DNA from 4 places in the Hymenobacter arcticus genome. Region 1 is predicted to be linked to each of the others. Evidence: riboswitches for the same ligand, from Rfam matches in the RefSeq annotation. Region 1 holds a riboswitch; each other region holds the start of a gene.
What was found. Region 1 has a riboswitch for S-adenosylmethionine ahead of ACYVGC_RS03520 (phosphoadenosine phosphosulfate reductase family protein). Riboswitches for the same ligand answer to the same signal wherever they lie in the genome.

Region 1 (3,575 bases):
CATCATCTTCAAGCACCGCGACTTTGCGGGCATTCACTTCACGGGCTCGACCAAGGTATTCCAGACTATTTGGGGTGAAATCGGGCAGAATATTCACCGCTACAAGTCGTACCCGCGCATTGTGGGCGAAACCGGCGGCAAGGACTTCATTATCGCCCACCCCTCGGCCCACGCCAAGGCCGTGGCCACCGGCATCTCACGCGGCGCGTTTGAGTACCAGGGCCAGAAGTGCTCGGCCGCCTCGCGCGTGTACCTACCCTCCAACCTGGCCGACGAGATTCTGGGTTACGTGAAGCAGGACGTGGAGTCGATGAAAATGGGTGATGTCGAGGACTTTACCAACTTCATCAACGCCGTTATCACCGAAGCTAGCTTCGACAAGCTCGCCAAGTACATCGACGAGGCCCAAGCCAGCCCCGACGCCGAAATCGTGGTGGGCGGCCACTACGACAAGTCGAAAGGCTACTTCGTGCAGCCCACCGTCATCCTAGCCAAAGACCCTAAGTACGTAACCATGTGCGACGAGCTATTCGGCCCCGTCGTGACCGTGTATGTGTATGATGCCGAGCAGTTTGAGGCTACCCTGGACATCGTGGACAGCACCTCGCCCTACGCCCTCACCGGCGCTATTTTTTCGCAGGACCGCTACGCCATCGACCTGGCTACCAAGAAGCTCGTGAACGCGGCCGGCAACTTCTACATCAACGACAAACCTACCGGCGCGGTAGTGGGCCAGCAGCCCTTCGGCGGGGCCCGCGCCTCGGGCACCAACGACAAGGCCGGCTCGCTGCTCAACTTGCAACGCTGGGTGTCGCCCCGCGCCATTAAGGAGACGTTTAACCCGCCCACGGAGTACCCATACCCCTTCATGGGCGCTGAGCCCCAGGAAGATTTGAACCTGGATAAGGGTCTGTAGCACAAGCCAACGCCTTGACTGGAAAAACAAAACCCTAACCCCCGGCTTATACCGGGGTCAAGACCAACGGGCGGCTTCTCTGACGAGAGGCCGCCCGTTGATTTTCAGGCACTTGCTAGTTTATTTGGAATTTCGAAAATTCCTACTCTACCTTTGTGCCATCAATTCCTCTTGCCAGAAGGATTGTTTTTATACAGAGGCGCGGAGAGACAGGCTCGACGAAACGCCGGCAACCCCCAGCTACTTGCTGGAACGGTGCCAAGTCCTGACCATATAAAAACAAGTTGCCGTGTGCTGCTCTAACAACCTCCGCCTTACGACCACCTCGCTTGCTGCCTTACAGCATGGGTGTTGTTGTATATGCGGCGCTGGCCGAATGCGCGCCGGCGTGATGCGGAGCTGTTAACGCCGCGTAGCGCGGCCGCCGGTCGCCCATTTCTCCGTTCGGGTACTGCCATTTCCTGCCAGGGTTAGCCGCGCGCTGCCTGTCCGCACTGGTTTGTCGCGCCGGGCCATTTTCTTCTTGGTGTTTTCGTGCCCGAAGCACCGCTCCTTTTCTCAGTATGGATGCTACCCTTGAAGCGCAGGTCGATGACTTACGCGGCTACCTACCCGACCATTCGGTGCCCGAAACCCTGGCCTTGCTAGCCGACCATTTTCCCGGCCGGGCATCGTTTTCTACCTCCTTCGGGCTTGAAGACCAGCTGATTACCCACTTCATTTTTGAGCATGAGCTACCTATTCGGGTGTTTACGCTCGACACGGGCCGCAATTTTCAGGAAACGTATTCGACCTGGAACAAGACGCTGCTGCGCTACGGCCAGCCCATCGAAGTGTATGCGCCGCAGGCGGCCAGCCTCGAAGCCCTGGTGACCCAAAAAGGCCCCAACAGCTTCTACGAGAGCCTCGATAACCGCAAGGAATGCTGCCACATCCGCAAGGTAGAGCCGCTGGCACGGGCCCTGGCCGGTCAGCAGGTGTGGGTAACGGGCATCCGCGCCGAGCAATCGCAGAACCGCCAGCACATGCACCGCGCCGAGTGGGATGCCGGCCACCGCCTCATCAAAGTGCACCCGCTCTTCGACTGGACCTGGGCGCAGTGCCTGGACTATGCCCAGGCCCACGGTATTCCGGTTAACCCGCTGCATCAGAAGGGCTTTGTGAGCATCGGCTGCGCGCCCTGCACCCGCGCCATTGCGCCGGGCGAGGACTTCCGGGCCGGCCGCTGGTGGTGGGAAAACGCCGACGCCAAGGAGTGCGGCCTGCATAACACCGCCGAGCACCAGGGCCTCGACCCGGTGGTGGAGCGAATGCCGGGCTAGCACTTAACTCCTTTATTATCAATTTTTTGTTATTGCGAGCGCAACGCAGTGGAACGCGGCAATCTTTCCTTCACGCTAGGGTTAGTAATCAAATACCGCGAACGACCAAGGAAAGATTGCCGCGCTCCACTGCGTTGCGCTCGCAGTGACAAACGATAAAATACTATTAGACAATGGATTACCTAGATAAATTAGAAGCCGAAGCTATTCACATTCTCCGCGAGGTGGCGGGCCAGTTTGAGCGGCCGGCGCTGCTGTTTTCGGGCGGCAAAGACTCGATTGCCCTCACGCGGCTGGCCGAAAAAGCGTTTCGGCCCGGTAAGTTTCCGTTTCCGCTCGTGCATATCGACACGGGCCACAACTTCCAGGAAATCATTAATTTCCGCGATGAGCTGGCCGCCTCGCTGGGCGAGAAGCTGATTGTGCGCAAGGTGGAGGACACCATTCGGGCGCGCGGCCTGCACGAGCCGGGTGGCAAATACCCGAGCCGCAACCCCTTGCAAACCTATACGTTGCTAGATGTAATTGAGGAGTTTGAGTTCGACGCCTGCATTGGGGGGGCGCGGCGCGACGAGGAGAAAGCCCGCGCTAAGGAGCGCATCTTTTCGGTGCGCGACGACTTTGGCCAGTGGGACCCCAAGCGCCAGCGCCCCGAGCTATGGAACATCTACAACGGCCGCATTCAGAAGGGTGAAAACGTGCGCGTATTCCCCATTTCCAACTGGACGGAGCTGGACGTGTGGAACTACATCCAGCGCGAAAACATCAAGCTGCCCGAGATTTATTTCTCGCACGAGCGCCAGTGCGTGGTGCTGCCCAGCGGCCAATTATTGGGCTTCAGCGAGCACCTCAACCTCGATGACACCGACGAGATAGTGAGCCGCCGCGTGCGCTTCCGCACCGTGGGCGACTCGACCTGCACCGCCGCCGTGGAAAGCGACGCCGCCTCCATCGACGACATTATCCAGGACCTGCTGCTGGCCAAGGTGAGCGAGCGCGGTGCCACCCGCCTCGACGACAACCTCTCCGAAACGGGCATGGAAGACCGCAAGCGCAACGGGTATTTCTAGAAAAAAGAACGTCATGCAGACCGCAGGGAAGCATCTCGCGTGGGGTACTAACAAACTCGTTAGCTACGCTGACTTTCGGTTCAACGACGCGAGCGAGATGCTTCCCTGCGGTCTGCATGACGGCCTAACGATACATAATTAGCAATTAATCAAATGGATATCCTACGATTTATCACCTGCGGCAACGTCGACGACGGCAAGAGCACGCTCATCGGCCGCCTGCTGTACGACAGCGACTCGGTGTCGCTCGATGTGCTGGCTACGCTT
Region 2 (3,575 bases), on a different contig from region 1:
AGGTCGGCGGTGATGTCGTCGATGTGCTCGATGCCTACCGACAGGCGCAGCAGCGTGGGCGTCACGCCCGCCACTAGCTGCTCCTGCTCGCTCATTTGCTGGTGCGTGGTGGCCGAGGGCTGAATGATAAGCGTTTTGGCATCGCCTACGTTAGCCAAGTGGCTGATTAGCTTGAGGTTATCAATAAGGGCCACGGCCGTTTCCTTGGTGCCGTGCAGCGTGAACGAGAGCACGCCACCGAAGCCGCGCTTCAGGTATTTGGCGGCGTTTTCGTGGTGCGGGCTGCTGGCGAGGCCCGGGTAGTTTACCTGGGCCACCTCGGGGCGCTGCTCCAGCCACTGGGCCACCTTGAGGGTGTTTTCCACGGTGCGGTCTACGCGCAGGCTCAGCGTTTCGAGGCCTTGCAAGAGCAAGAATGAGTTGAACGGGCTGATGGCGGGGCCAAAATCGCGCAGGCCTTCCACGCGGGCCCGAATGGCGAAAGCAATGTTGCCAAACGGCCCGTTTTTGCCAAACACGTCGTTGAAAACCAGGCCGTGGTAGCCCTCGCTGGGCTCGGTGAACTGCGGGTATTTGCCGTTGCCGAAGTCGTAGGTGCCGCCATCCACAATGATGCCGCCCACGCTGGTGCCGTGGCCGCCAATCCACTTGGTAGCCGAGGCCACCACAATGCTCGCGCCGTGCTTGAGGGGCTGAAACAGGTAGCCGCCCGCGCCGAAGGTATTGTCCACCACCAGTGGAATGTCGTGCTTTTTGGCCACGGCCGCAATGCGCTCAAAATCAGGCACGCTGAAGCTCGGGTTGCCGATAGTTTCGACGTACAGCGCCTTGGTATTCTCGTCAATCAGCGCCTCAAAGCCTTCGGCCGAGTCGCCCTCCACGAAGCGCGCCTCAATACCCAGGCGCTTGAAAGCCACCTTAAACTGGTTGTAGGTGCCACCGTAGAGGTACGAGCTAGCCACCAGGTTGTCGCCCTGCTGGAGAATATTATTGAGCGCAATAAACTGCGCCGCCTGCCCCGAGCCCACGGCCACGGCCGCTACCCCGCCTTCGAGTGCCGCCAAGCGCTGCTCAAACACGTCGGTAGTCGGGTTCATCAAGCGGGTGTAGATGTTGCCAAACTCCTTCAGGGCAAATAAGTTAGCGCCGTGCTCCGCGCTCTTAAACACGTAGCTGGTGGTTTGGTGAATGGGCACCGCGCGCGAGCCGGTGGTGGGGTCGGGCACTTGGCCGGCGTGAAGTTGCAGCGTTTCGAAGTGCAGGTTGGGAGTAGCCATGACGGTGGGGAATTAAAAGCGGTTTGAATTGAAAATCAAGAATATACAATGAGGTGGCTACGCCAGCTGCGGAGCCGGCAGCTGTTCCAGGGCCCGAATGAGGTCGGCCGGGTCGGCGCGGTGCTTGAAATTGGCCTCCACCCAGCGCCAGCCAATCACGCCGTCGGTGTTGATGACGAACGTGGCCGTGAGCGGCAGCTCATCGTCGGCCGTGCCGTTAAAAGCCGTCAGGTCGATGCCCACGCTCCGCAGCGTGTCGGCCACCTCGGCACCCACGCCGTAGGCCAGGCCATACTGCCGGGCTACCACGTTGCCCACGTCGCTGAGCACTGGGAAGGCCAGCTTTTTCTCGCTGGCCGTGAGGCTGCTAAGCGCGGGTACCTGGGGCGACACGGCCACCAGCGTGGCTCCGCGCAGGGCCAGCTCGGGCAGGGCCTGCTGGTAGGCGCGCAGCTGCACGTTGCAGTAGGGGCACCAGTTGCCGCGGTAAAAAGCGAGCACTACCGGCCCCTGCGCCAGTAGCGCGGCCAAGCTCTGGGGCTGGCCGTCGGCAGCGGGCAAGATGAAGTCGGGGGCCAGCTGGCCGGCCGATAGCACGTGCTGGGTGAGCCCGGCGGCGGTTACTGTGGCAATGCCGCCGTCAATGATTTGCGAAGCAGCCGGGGGCAGGGCCGTGGCTACGTGCTGGGCCGTGGCGGCCAGCTCGTGCTGAAAAGCGGTAGTAGGAGCGGGGGGAGACTGGATGAAAGCAGACATGCGACAAAGCGGAATAGCGACGATAAAAAAGTTTGTGACAAACTCCGTGCTGTTGGCTGTTTCGCTTTTCGGTAAAACTCCGTAAAAGAATTTTATATTATAAGTATTTGTTAATCAGCAATTTGCATTTAAGCAACCGCATCGATTAATCAATGCCGGGGCTGAGCCAGCCGGCACAAATACTACCCACGAAAAGAGGAGAAAACAGCGCCGAAAGCGTTATCCTTGGCAACAACAGCACATTCGCATTCGCTGGGCGCAAAGGGCCGGGCTAGCTAAAGCGGCTGATAGAAAATACCCGGAGCCGCCTGCAAGCGCAGTAGTGGGCTGGGAAGCGAGGAAGAGGGGTGCGTGTGCCATGGTACTCGGTTTATAGCCCCCCAGGCTGCACAAGCAGCTGCCGGGGTAGGAATTGGCACCTTTCAGCGAGTGAAGGTTGCCAGCGGGTCACGGAGCCTAATCTCTCGCCGCTTCTGTATAAAACTTACTAAAACGATTCCGCCTGCTGCAGAAAAGTACCGGATTGGTAACGGCAAAGATAATCAGCGCCGCGAACTATGCAAGGACAATTGAAAAAATGTGCGGTAAGCTTCAGCTTGCCGGGATACTACCGCAAGGACGTGGGTAATAACATGCTCATTACCGTATGCTTACAACGGCAAGCTGAAGCTCACCGCACACCCAACTGGTAAGCTAAGGTTTATCCTACAAAAATAAAAAGGCCACCCCAATGCTGGAGTGGCTTTTCTCACCTTTTTTCTGCAAAAAGTACCTAGATACTAGGTAGGGTTAACTCCTGGCCTACTTCAATTAGGTCAGGGTTACTGCCGATGATGGCCTTATTGGCCTCGTATATCTGGTGCCACTTGGCGGCGTCGCCGTAGTGTTGCTTGGCAATATGGGAGAGCGAGTCGCCGCTTACCACGGTATAGGCGGTGCCGGCAGCGGCGTCAGCGGGTTTGTTGTTACCGAAGAAATCGGTGCCAGCAGCGGGCTGGGTGGCATCAACCGGCTTTTTATCACCTTCGTTATTCAAGAAATCGAGCAAGCCCATGTGACAAGTGCGGTTAGGGTGTGAAAGAATAGCTGCCGCAGCGGGGCTGGGTGGCGTGTGGCTTTTTACGGCGGTGGTGCGGGATGGTTACCAGATATAACTAAAAAAAAAGCGGTGCGTAAGCAGAGCCGAAGTCAGTTACGGCTTTTCTTTCACCCTCACTCTTTTCCCCATGAATTTTTCACCTGTATCCTTCCGCTCCTATTTCGCTTCCATGCTGAGCGTGTTGGCTTTTCTGTTCGTTGTGTCGTCGTGCGGCAGCGATAAAGGCAAGGTAGAAGGCGTTAATATGCTATACGGCACCAGCAGCAAGACCTGGGTGACCGACAAGCAAACCGATGCCACCGGCGACAAAGTGAAGCAGAGCGATGCCGATGAAAATATGGAAATCAGCTTTACGTCGGGTGGCACCTATGCTGGCTCGCAGAGCGGCAAGTACGTGTTTGACCAGGCTGGCAAAACCATCACCATGACGCCCGAAGGCAGCA
Region 3 (3,575 bases), on a different contig from region 1:
CTGCGGATAGCGCAGCTGTAGCGTGAAGCAGTCGGTTACCTGCGAGCCTTGGCGGAAGCTGCCGGTGGTTTTCTCAAACGACAACGGCTTGCCAAACAAGCTGATAGCCTGGTCGAGCAGGTGCGGCCCCAAGTCGTAGAGCAGCCCCGAGCCGGGGCGGCCATCTTCTTTGAAAATCTTGGTATGCAGGATGGGCCGGAAGCGGTCGAACCGAAAGTGCACCTCGATGAGGCGGCCCAGCTGTCCGCTTTCTATCACCCGGCGCACGGCCGCAAAGTCGGTGTCCCAGCGGCGGTTTTGGTAGGCCAGCAGGTGGCGGCCTTGCTGGCGGGCCAGGGCCGTGAGCTCGTGCCACTGGGCCACGGAGGTAGCCACGGGCTTTTCCACCAGCACGTGCTTGCCGGCCAGCAAAGCCTGGCGGGTGAGGTCGTAGTGGGTGTCGTTGGGGGTATTCACCACCACCAGCTCCAGGGTGGGGTCGGCGAGCAGGGCCTCGATGCTGGACTGGCTGCTGATGTGCGGGTAGTCGGCGGCCATGCGCTGCTGGTGGCGCTCCACCACCGAGCGCAGCTCGAAGCCGGGGTGCTGGGCCAGAAACGGCGCGTGGAAAAGCTTGCCCGACATGCCATAGGCCAGCAGGCCAGTGGCAATGGGTGCATCGGAGGGAGAAGGGGTCATGCCCAAATATAGCCGGCGGGTTAGCATCGCCCTCCTCGGTTACCCCACCCCCTAACCCCACGCCGCTTGATGCGCGGAATCCTCCGGGAGAGGGGGAACTAGCTCTAATTATAAAATTCTATCTTACAGATACTTATCTCTAAAACTAGTTCCCCTCTCCCGGAGGATTCCGCGCATCAAGCAGCGTGGGCTAGGGGTGGGGTGCCCCGCGGAGGGCGATGCTACCGCGCCGCAGCCCGCAGCGGCGCGGCCAGCCGCACCACGCACACGCCGGGCGCGTGCAGCCACGCCGAGCGCGCCAGCTGGCCCAGCCCAATGCTGCCGGTGAGGTAGTTGCCCCGCGTGCCGGACCGAAACTCCTCGTGCACGGCCGTGAAATCGCTCACGTCGGGCGCGCCGTTTTCTTCCTCAAACGTCACGAGCACGTCCACCTCGGCCGCGTCGGGGGTGAGGGCGAGGTGGGCATTCTGCTGAATTTTCTTGTAGCCGTAGCGGTAGCCGTAGGTGAGCGCCGAGAGGTCGCTGAGCACGGCCGAGGCCGTGGGGAACGCCCCCGCGCCGCGCCCCAAAAAGAACTGCCGGTCGGCAAAACCGCTTTGGGTGATGATGCCGTTAAACTCGTCGTGCACCTGCGCCAGCTCGTGGCCGGGGCGCACCAGCGTGGGCAGCACCGCTGCCGCCAGCCCGCCGCCCGGCAGCCGCCGCGCCTCGGCTACCAGCTTGAGCACCAGGCCTTGCTCGCGGGCGTAGGCCGTGGCCAGCGCACTGATGCCGGTGATGCCCACCGTCAGCAATTCGGTGGGGGCCACCACCAGGCCAAAGGCGTGGGCCAGCAGCAGCACCAGCTTGTTGCGGGCGTCGAGGCCCTCCACGTCGAGGGCCGGGTTGCTTTCGGCAAAGCCCAGTTCCTGGGCCTTGGCCAGGGCGGCGGCGTAGGGCTGGCCGTCGCGGTGCATGGCCGTGAGAATGTAGTTGGTCGAGCCATTCACGATGCCCTCCACCGATTCCAGCAGGTCGGTGTCGTAGTATTCTTCCAGGTTGCGGATAACGGGCAGGCTGGCGCAGGCCGCCGACTCGTAGAGCAACGGTGTACCCGTAGTGCGCTGAATTTCAATAAGTTCGGGCAAATGCTCGGCCAGCATCTTTTTGTTGGCCGTTACCACGGCTTTGCCGCGCAGCAGGGCCTCTTTCACAATGAGATACGCCTCGTCGGCGTCGTCAATCAGCTCCACAATCACGGTGAGGCTGGGGTCGTCGAGCAGGTCGTTTTTGTCGAACGTGAACAACTCGGCGGGCAGCGAGCGGGCTTTGTCGCGGTTTTTCACGGCGATGCGGCCAATGCGGGCACGCAGGCCGGGCGTGCGCTCCAGCACGGCGTGCAGGCCCTGGCCCACCACGCCAAAGCCAAAAAGACCAATGTTGAGGTCGGTACGAGTCATGAAAAAGGAATTGGGATAAACGCTGAAACGCGCGCCGCCTCCCCTGCCCTCTCTCAAAAAAATTCTCGCCGCAAAGGCCTAAAAAAAGCCCTTCCGACCAGTCAGAAGAGCTACGCGGCCGCTGGGGCGGCGCTGGCTACTCATAACTTATCTGCTTTCGAAAGTTGGCCAAAGCCGCGTTTCGAAACAGGAATTAGCACCTTCGCACTGCTGCTGGTTGCTAAGGCATCACAGGGCCTGTCCCTCCGCCTTTCTTGATAAGGGCCCCGGTGACGGAGCGTGCCGCAAAGGTAGAGCGCGCACCCCGCGCCCGCACCATTGGCGCGAAACCAGCGCCCGAAATCAGCCGCTCATTTAACGCGGATTTTACCCTTGTGAAAGGCGAAACTTTGCGTTGTATTCACTAGCATATAACGAGTTGCTGGCACTGCGCCATTCCCTTATTTCCGGAAACTTTACAAGCAAGTGATTCGCAGCGATAAGCAAAAACAGTGCTTAGCAGTCAGGCGTCTACCACCGCCACCGCCGGGCTAAGAAGCTTATTTAGAAATAATAAAAACATCAAAAACTCCTTTCGACGCGTAGGATTTGAGACGTCTGAAACGTGGGCCGTGGCCCGCGCTCACGATTTCCTTTTCCTCCTACTTTATCGACCCATGAGTTTACACTTCATCCAGGAGCCGCTCGAAAAAACGGCCCCCGCCGTGGTGCCTACGCAGGCCGTGACGCTAAACGTTAACGGCGAGGACCGCACCATCCAGATTGCCCCTTGGACCAGCCTGCTCGATGCCCTGCGCGAGTACATGGACCTCACCGGCACCAAGAAAGGCTGCGACCACGGCCAGTGCGGCGCCTGCACCATCCTCGTTGATGGCAAGCGCATTAACTCGTGCCTGGCCCTCGCTACGGTGTACCAGGGCAAGAAAATCCAGACCATCGAAGGCCTGGGTTCGGAGGATAACCTATCGCCGCTGCAACAGGCATTTGTGGACCACGACGCCTTCCAGTGCGGCTACTGCACGCCGGGCCAGATTTGCTCGGCGCAGGGTCTCATCAACGAGGGCCGCGCCAAGACCGAAGCCGAGGTGCGCGAGCACATGAGCGGCAACCTCTGCCGTTGCGGCGCCTACACCAACATTCTGTCGGCCGTGATGGAAGTGCTGCACGATGGCCAAGTAGTGGTAGACAACGGCACGCTGGTGACCATCCCGATGCAGCCCACTAAATCCAGCTCCGTTAGCTAAATTATTCGCTATGAACAGTTTCACCCTCACTCAAGCCACGGCCGCCGACGAGGCCGTGCGCGACCTCACCAGCCACGACGGCGCGGCCTACCTAGGCGGCGGCACCAACCTTGTGGACCTGATGAAGTACAACCTGGAGCGCCCCAGCCACCTCACCAGCCTGGGTCTGCTGCCGCTAACTGACATCACCAGCCTGCCCGACGGCGGCCTGCGC
Region 4 (3,575 bases), on a different contig from region 1:
CTGGGTCTGGCCGGTCTGGCGGGCTGCCAGCCCAACCTCGACTCGACCAGCCCCGCCGCCTCGGCCAATGGGCTCGACTTCACGAGCTACGTGGCCGTGGGCAACTCGCTCACCTCGGGCTACACCGACGGCGGCCTCTACAACGAGGCGCAGGCTGCCTCTTACCCAGCCCTGCTGGCGCAGCAGTTTGCCACTACCGGCAAGGGCCCAGCCAGCTTCGTGCAGCCGGCTTTTTCGACGGCCAAGAAGGACGGCTCGGGCTACATCAAGCTGCAAGTGGTAAATGGAGCCCTGGCCCCGGTGCAGCCCACGGCGGCTAATAATTACCTGGGTGAGCAAGTGGCTCGCACCGGAGTTGCCCTCCCCGGCGGCGACCAGCTGGAAGCCTATTCGGGTGCTCAGCCCGATAACCTGGGCGTGCCCGGCATCTCGGTGCTCAGCAGCCTCTCGTCGCTCACGGGTGGCCTGGCGCCGTACGGGGCCATCAACCCCTTTTATGAGCGCTTGCTGACGGCGGCCGAAAAGCCGACCAAGGACTATGTTACCTACATCGGCCAGAAAACGCCCACCTTCTTCACCTGCTGGATGGGCAACAACGACGTGCTGGCCTACGCCAGCACGGGCGGCGTAGTGGCGGCCACCAACCCCTTTGGCGGCCTCACCGACACCACGCGCTTTGGTATCGGCTACCGGGCCATCCTGAGCACCATCACCAAGGGTGGCACCGTGAAAGGAGCCGTGGCCAACATCCCGAACGTGACCAGCGTGCCGTTTTTCAATACCGTAACGGTGGCTGCCGTAGCCGCCGCCTTCAAGACTGCCAACGCGGCTTCGCCGGGCGTGTTTATCCAGACCGGCACTACCGCCGCCCCCGTGGTGCGCCTGGCCACCAGCGCCGACCTGCTCACCCTGACCGCCCAGCCCTTCGTGGGTGCTGGCGCGGGTAGCACCCCCACCAATCCGGTCCTGAACCAGTACGTGCTGGATGCAACGGAAATAGCCAGTGTAGTCGCCCGCACTACCCAGCTCAACACCATCATCGCTAAAACGGCCCTGCGCTTTAAGGTGCCGGTGGTCGATGCCAACAGCTTCCTCACCCGAGTAGCCACCAGCGGCATTGCCACCAATGGCGTGAATAACACGGCCACGTTTGCCAGCGGCAACTTCTTCGGGCTCGATGGCGTGCACCCCACGCCCCGTGGCTACGCTATTATTGCCAACGAGTGGATTCGCGTTATCAACAGCTACTACGGCTCGACGATTCCGAACGTAGACCCCAACATCTACCGCGGCGTATTGCTGCCGTAAGTGCCCTAAGGCATGCTAACGAAAAAGCGCCTTCCTCCCCGGGAAGGCGCTTTTTTTTAGGGCCGGGCCGTAGTATCTTCGTACCTGCTGCTATCCAGAAAGACCGAGGGACCAGGCCCGATGACGTCTTGGCAACTTACCCCGAGTAGGTGCCAACTCCTGTTCGGCCCGCGTTTGCGGCCGAAGAAGATATCAGCCGGAACCTGCGCCGCTTGGCGCGGCTTTCTTTCTGGATAGAAGCGTTTTGCGCTTGTATTTTCTCCCGAAAGAAATGTCTGCTTCCCCCGCCGCCATCGCCCCCGACCCCGCCTGTATTTCGCCCCTGCCCGCACTCATGCGTCAGCGTCTGCTGATTCTGGACGGCGCCATGGGCACCATGATTCAGCGCTACCCGCTGGAAGAAGAGGACTTTCGGGGCACCCGCTTTGCCGACCACCCGCGCCCGCTGCGCGGCAACAATGACCTGTTGAGCTTGACGCGGCCCGATATTATCCGGGCCATCCACGCCGAGTATTTCGCGGCCGGCGCCGACATGGTGGAAACCAATACCTTCAGCGGCACTACCATTGCGCAGGCCGACTACGCCCTGGAGCACGTGGTGTATGAGCTTAACTATGAGTCGGCTAAGCTGGCCCGCGAAGTAGCCGACGAGTACTCGGCGAAAACGCCCGAGCAGCCGCGCTTCGTGGCTGGGGCCATCGGCCCCACCAACCGCACCGCCTCGCTCTCGCCCGATGTCAACCGCCCCGGCTACCGCGCCGTGACGTTTGATGAGCTGGCCACCGCCTACCTCGAGCAAACCCGCGGCCTCGTGGACGGCGGCGTAGACACGCTGCTCATCGAAACCATCTTCGACACCCTCAATGCCAAGGCCGCGCTGTTCGCGGTGCAGCAGTTCTTCAACGAAGGCGGCCGGGTGGTGCCCGTCATGATTTCGGGCACCATTACCGACGCCTCGGGCCGCACCCTGAGCGGGCAAACGGTGGAAGCCTTCTGGCACAGTATCAAGCACTTGCCGCTGCTGAGCGTGGGTCTCAACTGCGCCCTTGGGGCCGACCAGCTGCGCACCTACGTGCGCGAGCTGGCCCGTCTCGCCGATGTGCCCGTGTCGGCCTACCCCAACGCCGGCCTGCCCAACGCCTTCGGCGGCTACGACGAGAGCGCCCAGGAATTTGCCGCGCTGGTCGAGGATTATCTCAAGGAAGGCCTGCTCAACGTGGTGGGCGGCTGCTGCGGCACCACGCCCCAGCACATTGCTGAGCTTAAGAAACTAGCCGACGCCTACGGCCCCCGCGCCGTGCACGCCGGCCAGCTGCACCCTGATGCCCCGGCCGCCCAGCGCGACGCGCTCGTGGACGATGAGGCCGCCTCGGTATCGTCGCTGGCCCTCGGGGGCGGGGGTGAGAAGCTGGCCAAGGGTACTACGCACCTGGCTGGTTTAGAGCCATTTAACATCACGCCGGCCAGCCTGTTTGTCAACATCGGCGAGCGCTGCAACGTGACGGGCTCGCGCGCTTTTGCCCGGCTAATCCGCTCGGGTGACTACGAGGCGGCGCTGGCCGTGGCCCGCGCCCAGGCCGAAAACGGCGCGCAGGTGCTCGACATCAACATGGACGAGGGCATGCTCGACTCGGAGGCCGTGATGACGACCTTTCTGCACCTCATTGCCTCGGAGCCGGACATTGCGCGCCTGCCCATCATGATTGACTCCTCGAAGTGGAGCGTGCTCGAAGCCGGTCTCAAGTGCGTGCAGGGCAAGAGCATTGTCAACTCCATTTCCTTGAAAGAGGGCGAGGATGCCTTCCGCCGCCACGCCCGGCTGGTGCGCCAGTACGGCGCGGCCGTGGTAGTAATGGCTTTCGACGAAAACGGTCAGGCCGACAGCTACGAGCGCCGCATTGAAATTTGCCAGCGCTCATATGATATTCTGGTTAAGGAAGTTGGCTTCCCGGCCGACGATATTATTTTCGACCCCAACATCCTCACCGTGGGCACTGGCCTGGAGGAGCACCGCAACTACGCGCTCGATTTTATCGCGGCCGTGCAGTGGATAAAGGAGCACCTGCCCGGCTGCCGCACCAGCGGCGGCGTCAGCAACATCTCATTCTCGTTCCGGGGCAACGACGCGGTGCGCGAGGCCATGCACGCCGCCTTCCTTTACCACGCCATCCGGGCGGGGCTGGACATGGGCATCGTGAACGCCGGCCAGCTCGCTGTGTACGATGACGTGCCCAAAGACCTGCTCGAACTCTGTGAGGATGTGCTGC

Region 2: it holds a riboswitch for S-adenosylmethionine, as region 1 does, so the genes downstream of both, ACYVGC_RS05935 (peroxiredoxin-like family protein) here and ACYVGC_RS03520 (phosphoadenosine phosphosulfate reductase family protein) in region 1, are expected to answer to the same signal.
Region 3: it holds a riboswitch for S-adenosylmethionine, as region 1 does, so the genes downstream of both, ACYVGC_RS19810 (homoserine dehydrogenase) here and ACYVGC_RS03520 (phosphoadenosine phosphosulfate reductase family protein) in region 1, are expected to answer to the same signal.
Region 4: it holds a riboswitch for S-adenosylmethionine, as region 1 does, so the genes downstream of both, metH (methionine synthase) here and ACYVGC_RS03520 (phosphoadenosine phosphosulfate reductase family protein) in region 1, are expected to answer to the same signal.

Annotation. Positions count from the first base shown of each region.
Region 1 covers NZ_BAAGXF010000001.1:812,862-816,436, forward strand. Annotated here, with positions in the region: gene pruA (L-glutamate gamma-semialdehyde dehydrogenase) at 1-916, shown strand, start outside; SAM riboswitch class I at 1,103-1,196, shown strand; gene ACYVGC_RS03520 (phosphoadenosine phosphosulfate reductase family protein) at 1,480-2,238, shown strand; gene cysD (sulfate adenylyltransferase subunit CysD) at 2,412-3,308, shown strand; gene ACYVGC_RS03530 (sulfate adenylyltransferase subunit 1) at 3,462-3,575, shown strand, end outside.
Region 2 covers NZ_BAAGXF010000002.1:552,775-556,349, forward strand. Annotated here, with positions in the region: gene ACYVGC_RS05930 (O-acetylhomoserine aminocarboxypropyltransferase/cysteine synthase family protein) at 1-1,277, opposite strand, end outside; gene ACYVGC_RS05935 (peroxiredoxin-like family protein) at 1,335-2,033, opposite strand; SAM riboswitch class I at 2,401-2,517, opposite strand; gene ACYVGC_RS05940 (LysM peptidoglycan-binding domain-containing protein) at 2,806-3,087, opposite strand; gene ACYVGC_RS05945 (hypothetical protein) at 3,260-3,575, shown strand, end outside.
Region 3 covers NZ_BAAGXF010000014.1:128,073-131,647, forward strand. Annotated here, with positions in the region: gene ACYVGC_RS19805 (Gfo/Idh/MocA family oxidoreductase) at 1-678, opposite strand, end outside; gene ACYVGC_RS19810 (homoserine dehydrogenase) at 900-2,117, opposite strand; SAM riboswitch class I at 2,262-2,381, opposite strand; gene ACYVGC_RS19815 ((2Fe-2S)-binding protein) at 2,774-3,361, shown strand; gene ACYVGC_RS19820 (FAD binding domain-containing protein) at 3,372-3,575, shown strand, end outside.
Region 4 covers NZ_BAAGXF010000002.1:532,897-536,471, forward strand. Annotated here, with positions in the region: gene ACYVGC_RS05850 (SGNH/GDSL hydrolase family protein) at 1-1,308, shown strand, start outside; SAM riboswitch class I at 1,396-1,504, shown strand; gene metH (methionine synthase) at 1,580-3,575, shown strand, end outside.